DNA from 2 places in the Labrys sp. E2SS-1L genome. Region 2 is predicted to be linked to the other one. Evidence: predicted binding sites of a transcription regulator. Region 2 holds the regulator's gene; the other holds the start of a gene.

Region 1 (4,206 bases), 520 kb from region 2:
GCGGTGTGGGCGCGTTCGAAGCCATGCCGATGTCGCTGATCCGCCAGTTCATCGAGACCAACACGATCGGTGTCATGGCCATGTGCCGGGCACTCATCCCGCAAATGCGTGCACGTCGTGCGGGTACCATCGTCAACGTGACATCGAGCGTAACGCTCGGCGAGTTTCCGCTCGCTGCCGCCTACACCGCGTCCAAGCAGGCAGTCGAAGGGTTCTCGGGCTCGCTCGCTCATGAGCTCGGTCATTTCGGGGTGCGGGTCAAGCTCGTCGAGCCCGGCTATGCTCCGACCACCCGGTTCGGCACCAATGCCATCGTGCCGGTCGAGGATTTGCTCCCGGGGGACTATACCGAGTTTGCGCGGCCAATTCTCGAGGCCTTCGCGAAGCCGGCCATGACAACGCGGGAGAGCGACGTTGCCCAGGCTGTGTGGGCCGCTGTCCACGACACCTCCGGCCGGCTCCGTTTCCCTGCTGGGGCGGATGCCGTAGCTTTGTCGCAAGCGGACTGACCGGGTTTCGCCCCGGGCTTTGGGCGGGAACACGACGAGCGCCTGCCTTCTCGATGTTGCCTGTATGTGGGGCGACGCTCCGGGCCGTTGAAGGGGCAGGCCGCATCCCACGACGTCGGCATGCCGCTTCCTATAAGTTCAAAAACATTAGCATTGACTAATCAATTAGCGTTTGCTAATTGATTTTCATGACAGAGACAGCCGCCATCGATACCGTCATGCGCGCCCTGGCAGATCCCACGAGGCGCGCCGTGTTCGAGCGGATCGTCGGATGCGACGAGATCACCGTGGCCGAACTGACGCAGGGAAGCGGCGTCACGCAGGGCGCGGTTTCTCAGCATCTCAAGGCGTTGAAACAGGCGGGGCTCGTCGCCGAGCGTCCGGAGGGGCGGAAGGTCTATTACCGGGCCGAACCCGGCGGCCTCGAGCCGCTGGCCGACTGGATGAGCCATTACAGCCTGTTCTGGCGCCAGCGCTTCGCCAATCTCAGAACCCTCTTGAAGGAGATCGATCCGTGAATGATTCAGCCTTGAAGCCGGATACGCAGGCAATCGTGGTCGACGAGATCTTCCCGCATGCTCCGGAGATCATCTGGAAAGCGCTGACCTCGGGCGATCTCATCGCCCGCTGGATGATGGCGCCTGCCGATTTCGCTGCGGTGGAAGGACAGCGTTTCACCTTTCGCACCACGCCCGCCGGCGCCTGGGACGGCGTCATCCATTGCAGGGTGCTGGACGTGAAGCCAAACGAGCGTCTCGCCTATGCCTGGCAGGGCGGCGACGAGAGCAATGCGGGCTATGGATCGCGTCTCGATACGGTGGTGACCTGGACGCTGGAGGCCGCCAAAGGCGGGACGCGGGTTCGCCTCGTCCATGCCGGCTTCGTGATGCCCAGGAACGAGACGGCTTTCAGGAATATGGGCGAGGGTTGGAAGAAGGTCCTGCGCAACCTCGGCAACGTCGTGGCCGGCAGCAAGGACTGAGGCGAGGAGGACGAGATGAGCAAGGCCTATACCGGCGGATGCGCCTGCGGTGCGATCCGCTACGAGATCACTGCCGAGCCGGTGTTCAGCAATGATTGCCAGTGCCGCGACTGCCAGCGCGAAAGTGGCACGGGGCATCAGTCCCACCTGACCTTCCCGCGGCAGAATGTGGCTCTTACGGGGGAAGGGCGGCCCTGGGAGATGGTCGCCGACAGCGGCGTCAGGAAGACCCGCTATTTCTGTCCCACCTGCGGATCGCCGGTCTATCTGACCTTCTCGTCCATGCCGCAATTTTTCGCCGTCCGTGCCACGAGCCTCGACGAGCCGGGCCGCTACAAGCCACAGGCGGTGACCTATGCCAGCGGGGGGCATGCCTGGGACCACCTCGATCCAGATTTGCCGAAATTCGAGAAAATGCCGCCGCGGTGAGGAAACTGGCCGCCTAGCGCCAGGGTGGCGGCCATTAGCCGCCTGACGACCGAATACAATGCGGTTGACCATAGTTCTCTTTTTGTTCTAGTTACGGGTAGTGCCGGTCGAGAACGCGAGGTCATCATGCAGTTGGCGTTTGACTTCTATGGCGAGCTTCCGCGCGGGCCTTTACGAAGCGAAAGACTGTTCTTCGCGGTGTTTCCCGGCGTGGAGGATGCGCTTCGGATCGAACGGTTCAGACAGGATTTTCTCAAGGCGAACCCTCTCGGCGGCAGCATGTTGCGGCCGGACCGCTTCCACGTCTCACTCCACCATGTCGGCGACTTCAAGCGCCTCAAGTCACCGCGTACCTATGCGGCGGAATTGGCCGGCGATCTCGTGCAATTGCCTGCTTTCGAGATAACACTGCATGCCATCAAGAGTTTTGGTGCGTTCCCGAAGCCGGGCAGGGCGCTACGCTACCCCCTTGTCCTACTCGGCGAGGGCGCGGGCCTGTTAGAGCTCCATGAGACATTAGGCGCAGCCATGACCAAGTTCGGTATACGTGCCTTACCGGATTTCACGCCCCATCTGACCTTGTCCTATGGCGAGAGGCCAATATCGGAACAGCGGATCGACCCAATCCCCCTTCAGATCGAAGGTTTTTGCCTGGTTCACAGCAGGTTGGGCAAGACGGAATACCGGATCATCAAGCGCTGGCCCCTGAGCGAACCCAAGCCGCTGCTGCATTAACCCAAGGAACCCTGATGCCGCCCGTCATTGTCGATCCCGCCAAGGTCCGTGAATTCGCCGATGCCGAGAGCTTCTACACCTGGCTCCGCGACCATCACGACAGCCAAAGCGAAGTCTGGATCAAGATCCACAAGGCGGGTTCGGGCCTCGCCTCGATCACGCCCAAGCAGGCGATCGACGTCGTGCTCTGCTGGGGCTGGATCGATGCGGTGCGCAAGAGCTTCGATGAGCGCAGCTTCCTGCAACGCTACACGCCGCGCGGGCGCAAGAGTATCTGGAGCCGGATCAATGTCGACAATGTTGCCCGGCTGGTCGCCGAAGGGCGCATGACCGAACACGGGTTGAAGCAGGTGGAGGCGGCCAAGGCGGACGGCCGCTGGGATCGGGCCTATGAGAGCGGCAAGAACCTGAAGATTCCGGACGATCTCCAGGCTGCGATCGAGGCCGAGCCGGAGGCGCTGCAGATGCTGGCAATGCTCAGCGCACAGAACCGCTTCGCATTGGCCTTTCGCATGCACAACACCAAGACCGAGGCAGGGCGGAAGAAGAAGATCGTGGCCTTCGTCGCCATGCTCAAGCGCGGCGAGACGATCTATCCGCAGTCGAGGAAATGAGGCGGCAGCGCCCTGCGTACACCGCCGCGGTTCAGAAGAACTCGTCCAGCAGAAGATAGAAGGCCATGCGCTCCGGATCCGGCACGATGCCGTAGCGGGCGAGAAAACGCTCGACCTGGGTTGGCCCGAAGTGATCGCCGATGCTGCGCGTCGCGAGCGCCAGGTCCTGGTGGCGATCGGCGAGCCCAGCCCGGGCACAATCGATGAAGCCGGAAAAGACGTCCTTGTCCGCCAGCAGGTTCTCCAGCGTCGCATCGCCATGCGTGACGACAAGGTCTTCCTGGCGCGGTCGCAGGGGCGACAGTTCGGCGAAGACATCGGCTGCGGTCTGGCCGGCGCGCTCCTCATCGAAATCCTCCTCGTCGACGAGGCCAGCCTTGAGCCGCGCTTCGGCCAAGGCGATGCGGCTGTCGGCGCGGTGGTCGAACGGACAACCGGTCCTGTCGAGAGCATGCAGATGCCGCAGGGCGTCGGCGGCGATGTCGACCACCCGTTCCGGGGCAAGACCGGCCTGGGACGACAGGGTCGTGCCTGAAATGGCACTCATCAGCAGCCAGTGTCGTCCGTCATGCCGGGTCTCCGCCAGGCGTTTCGGGCATGGGATGCCGCGGGCGCCCAGCCAGTCCAGGCGCGGTCCTTCATCCGGCAATTCAGCGAGCGGTGACAGTTCCTCGGTCTTGACGAACAGATCCGGTCTGTCCGGCGCTTCGAGGCGAAAGACGCCTGCACCGGAGGCTCCGATCGACTGGGCCTTCCAACCATAGCCTGCCAGATCGCGGCGCCAGTCGGCGGGCAGGTTCAGCGCTGATTTCATTGACGGTATCGTCCAGGTTCCATCAGGCGCCGGCAAGCCGGCTCTTGTCACTCTGGCCCGATTCCCTGGACGGAAAGAAGGCGGCCCGATGCGAACTCAAGCGGGTAGTGCCTCGGCGACGAC
Region 2 (4,206 bases):
CGCCGTCTGGAAGGGGCCACCGCCACGCTAATTTCACCAGTATTTGCCGGTGGACATTGCTTCAGGAATGATGATGATCGCGTCTTTCGCGTCGCCAAGGGAAGTTTCATGAAAATCAGCGCCCGCAACCAGATCAAGGGCACGATCAAGAGCGTGACGAAGGGGCAGACGACCTCCCACATCCAGCTCGAGGTCAACGGCACCATCATTACTGCGTCGATCACCAATGAGGCCGTCGACGACCTCAATCTCAAGCCCGGCCAGAATGCCTATGCCGTCATCAAGGCCTCAGACGTCATGATTGCTGTCGACTGACCTGTCTTCCCGGTTCATGACGACCTTCGGCGGTGCTCGGGCGAATAGTGGTTCGAGCACTCCTGGTTGCCTGGTGTCGAGCGGATTAGCCTGCGATTCCGGAGGCTCTCTCAGGCAATCCGCAAGCCCAGTTCGGCCAGCAATTGGCCGGCCTGGCCTTTCGAGATCGTGGCGCCCTTGAAATAACGGGTGTCTGCCAGCTTCAGCCCGCCGAGATCGGCACCGCGCAAGTCGGCACCCTCGAAGCGAGCATCGACAAGATTGGCATCACGCAGACTGCATTCCTCGAAGATCGCCTCGCGAAAATCACATTGGCGCAAATCGGCCTGGGTGAAGTCGAGGCGACGCAGCACGCTCTTCCGGAAGGAAAAGGCCGGCAGCTTGGCCGACATCAGCAGAACTTCCTCGAAAACCAGCCCCAGCCCCGAGGTTTCGGAGAGGTCCGCCCCGGTCAGCTTGCAACCGGTAAAAGCCGTCGAGGCCGCCTTGGCGCGCCGGAAGCTGGTATTGCTGTAATCACCGGTGCGGAACGCCGCTTCCTCCAGGTCCGTGCCACGGAAATCGGCGCCGCTCGCTTTGCAGTTGCGCCAGAGTGTATTGGCAAGCCTGGCGCCGACCAGCTTGGCGTTTCTGAGCCTGCAGCGCTCGAAGGCCCAATGAGAGAGATCGAGACGCGAAAGATCGCACTCCTCCATCTCGCAATCGACGAGGGAATGCGGAAGCTTCGCCGCGAGCAGGTTTTCGACATCGCGGCGCCGCAAGCTGCAGTTCGCGATCGCGCGAAGCGCGTTCATAGCCGGCAAGCCACGATGTCGGCCACGCTCAATAGCGACGGAACAAACCGACCAGCTTGCCCTGGATCTGCACCCGGTCGGGCCCGAAGATACGGGTTTCATAGGCCGGATTGGCGGCCTCCAGTGCGATGGAGGCTCCGCGCTTGCGCAGGCGCTTGAGTGTCGCCTCCTCGTCGTCGATCAGTGCCACGACGATGTCGCCGGTATCGGCGTGGTCCTGGCGGCGGATAAGCACGGTGTCATTGTCGAAGATACCGGCTTCGATCATGGAATCGCCGCGCACTTCCAGGGCGAAATGATCGCCGGAGGACAACATTTCCGGCGTGACGCTGATGGTGTGGCTCTTGGACTGGATGGCGGAGACCGGCGTGCCGGCGGCGATACGCCCCATCACCGGGACGAGGACCGGCCGGCCGACCTCGTCGTCAATTTCAGGCCTGACGGGGCGAACCTTGCCGAGATTGCCCTCGATTACATTGGGGCGGAAACCACGCTGGGAAGAGGCGAGCGACAGGCCGCCACCGCTCGGCACCGCCGATTCGGGCAGGCGCACCACTTCCAGCGCACGGGCGCGGTTGGGCAGGCGCCGAATGAAGCCACGCTCCTCCAGCGCCATGATCAGGCGGTGAATGCCGGACTTGGACCTGAGGTCCAGTGCTTCCTTCATCTCATCGAAGGAAGGAGGCACACCCTGTTCCTTCAGGCGCTCATGAATGAACCGAAGCAATTCATGTTGTTTCTTGGTCAGCATGGCTATCCCGTCGTGGCGGCCGCGAATCACGGTGAAGGTGTAAACAAAACAAGAACAGTGCTACATGTTCCTACTGTGTTCTGCAACAATGAAGTTCAGGTTAAAGACGTGGTCAATAGCCGGCCGCACGGAGATCGATGATCTCGCAGGTCTCACCCGCCTTTGCTTCGGGTGCGAAGGGCGGCCGGATCACCAGGCAGTCGGCATGTTGCATCACGCTGACGAGCGACGAATCCTGCAGTGCCAATGGCTCTACCTTGAGGATGTCTGACGTATCGTCAAGCAGGAAGCGGGCCCGTATATAATCCTCGCGGACATCGTTGGCCGGCCAGGAGCGGGCAAAGACGGCCTTGCGGCGTGGCGGGCCGGCGTCGGAACGGCCAAGCAACGCGCGCAGCAGCGGCACCAGGAAGAGGACGCCGCAAACCACGGAGGAGACCGGATTGCCCGGCAGTCCGAGGATGTGCATGACGCCGAGCCGCCCATGCAGCAGCGGCTTGCCTGGCCGCATGGCAATCTTCCAGAAGCCGAGCCGCATGCCTTCGCGGGTCAGTGCGGTCTGGATCAGATCGTGATCGCCGACGGAGGCACCGCCGATAGTGACGAGCACATCGGCCTTTTCGGCGCGAGCTCGCTTGATGGCGGCTTCCAGGGCCGGGAAGTCGTCGCTGGCGATGCCGAGGTCGAGCACTTCGCCGCCTTCGGCCTCGACAAGGGCGCGGATGGCGAAGTTGTTGGAGGCAACGATCTGGTTCTCGCCGATGGCCTGGCCGGGCAATACCAGTTCGTCGCCGGTGGCGAGGATGGCGACCTTGGGGCGGCGGTGGACCGGCAGACCTGGGTGGTTCATGGCGGCGGCGAGGGCGATATCGCGGGGGCCGATGACGGTTCCAGGCCTCAGGGCCTCACGGCCTTCGGTAAAATCCAGTCCGCGGCCCCGGATATGCTGGCCGGGCTTGGCCGTGGCCTCCAGGATGACGCGATTGCCGTCGCGCCGGGTCTGTTCCTGGATCACCACGGTGTCGGCGCCGTCAGGTACGGGCGCGCCCGTAAAGATGCGCACGGCCTGGTTCTCGCCGACCCGACCGGCATAGCCATGCCCGGCGGCAGACTCGCCGATCAATTCGAGGCTGGCTCCCTGCTTGGCGTCATCCACGCGTACTGCATAGCCGTCCATGGCCGAGGCGTTGAAACCGGGCTGGGTTCTCAGCGCGGTGATGGCGGAAGCAAGCACGCGTCCGCGCGTGGCGTGCAGTGGCACGGTTTCGACAGGAAGCGGGGTGACGCCGGCAACCACCTTGGCCAGCGCGTCCGCGACGGGAAGCAGGCTCATGGATTTTCCTCCGCATGCCAATCGCCGGATTTGCCGCCGGACTTCTCTACGAGCCTGATCGCCTCGATGCGCATGCCCCGGTCGGCGGCTTTGACCATGTCATAGATGGTCAGGCAGGCGACGGAAACAGCGGTCAGCGCTTCCATCTCCACGCCGGTCTGACCCGCGACCTTGGCTGTCGCCCGCACCGTCAGACCGGGCAGAGCGGTGTCGGGCTCGATCTCGACGGCGACCTTGCTGAGGAGCAGCGGGTGGCAGAGCGGAATGAGTTCATGGGTTTTCTTGGCGGCCATGATACCGGCGATGCGGGCCGTGGCGCGAACATCACCTTTCTTGGCATCACCCGACAAGACGAGGTCGAGCGTCTCGCGCTGCATCACCACCCGCCCTTCGGCAATTGCGGTGCGGCTCGTCACGGCCTTTTGCGAAACATCGACCATGTTCGCCTCGCCGGAGGCGTCGAGATGGGTAAGGCTAGGATTCGTATTTTGCCGGCTCATGCCGCCTGGTCCACAGACAGCAGGGCACGCGTGGCGGCGGCGACGTCGGCCTGGCGCATCAGGCTCTCGCCCACCAGGAAGGTGTTCACATCAGCCTTCTGCAGGCGCTGGACGTCGCCGGGTGTGAAGATGCCGCTTTCGCCGACCAGGAGACGATCGCCGGGCACCAGCGGCGCCAGTGTCTCGGTCGTCTCCAGGCGGGTGACAAAGTCGTTGAGATCGCGATTGTTGATGCCGATCATGCCGACATCGAGCGTGAGGGACCGCTCGAGCTCGTCGTGATTGTGGATCTCGCACAGCACGTCGAGGGACCAGTCCTTGGCGGCCGCGATCAGCGCACGGGCTTCGGCGTCGGTGACGCTGGCCATGATCACCAGGATGCAGTCGGCACCCCAGGCTCTTGCTTCCACCACCTGGTAGGGATCGTAGAGGAAGTCCTTGCGCAAGGCGGGCAGCGATACCGCCGCACGTGCCGCGGTGAGGAACTCGGGCCGCCCCTGGAAGGAGGGCTCG

Evidence for each region. Region 2 encodes LexA, which represses DNA repair genes until DNA is damaged. Its sites were predicted from a motif close to TGTTCNNNNTGTGTTCNG; they were not measured.
Region 1: ACIGJE_RS16615 (2'-5' RNA ligase family protein) is a predicted target of LexA. The motif match lies at 1,993-2,010, and genes of this name have one in related genera.

The regions. Positions count from the first base shown of each region.
Region 1 covers NZ_CP172712.1:3,586,659-3,590,864, forward strand. Annotated here, with positions in the region: gene ACIGJE_RS16595 (SDR family oxidoreductase) at 1-509, shown strand, start outside; gene ACIGJE_RS16600 (ArsR/SmtB family transcription factor) at 698-1,027, shown strand; gene ACIGJE_RS16605 (SRPBCC family protein) at 1,024-1,491, shown strand; gene ACIGJE_RS16610 (GFA family protein) at 1,507-1,920, shown strand; gene ACIGJE_RS16615 (2'-5' RNA ligase family protein) at 2,047-2,655, shown strand; gene ACIGJE_RS16620 (YdeI/OmpD-associated family protein) at 2,670-3,269, shown strand; gene ACIGJE_RS16625 (APH(3') family aminoglycoside O-phosphotransferase) at 3,301-4,083, opposite strand; gene ACIGJE_RS16630 (amidohydrolase) at 4,180-4,206, opposite strand, start outside.
Region 2 covers NZ_CP172712.1:4,105,614-4,109,819, reverse strand. Annotated here, with positions in the region: gene ACIGJE_RS19255 (TOBE domain-containing protein) at 109-315, shown strand; gene ACIGJE_RS19250 (pentapeptide repeat-containing protein) at 426-1,109, opposite strand; gene lexA (transcriptional repressor LexA) at 1,138-1,860, opposite strand; gene ACIGJE_RS19240 (molybdopterin molybdotransferase MoeA) at 1,973-3,193, opposite strand; gene moaC (cyclic pyranopterin monophosphate synthase MoaC) at 3,190-3,693, opposite strand; gene trpC (indole-3-glycerol phosphate synthase TrpC) at 3,690-4,206, opposite strand, start outside.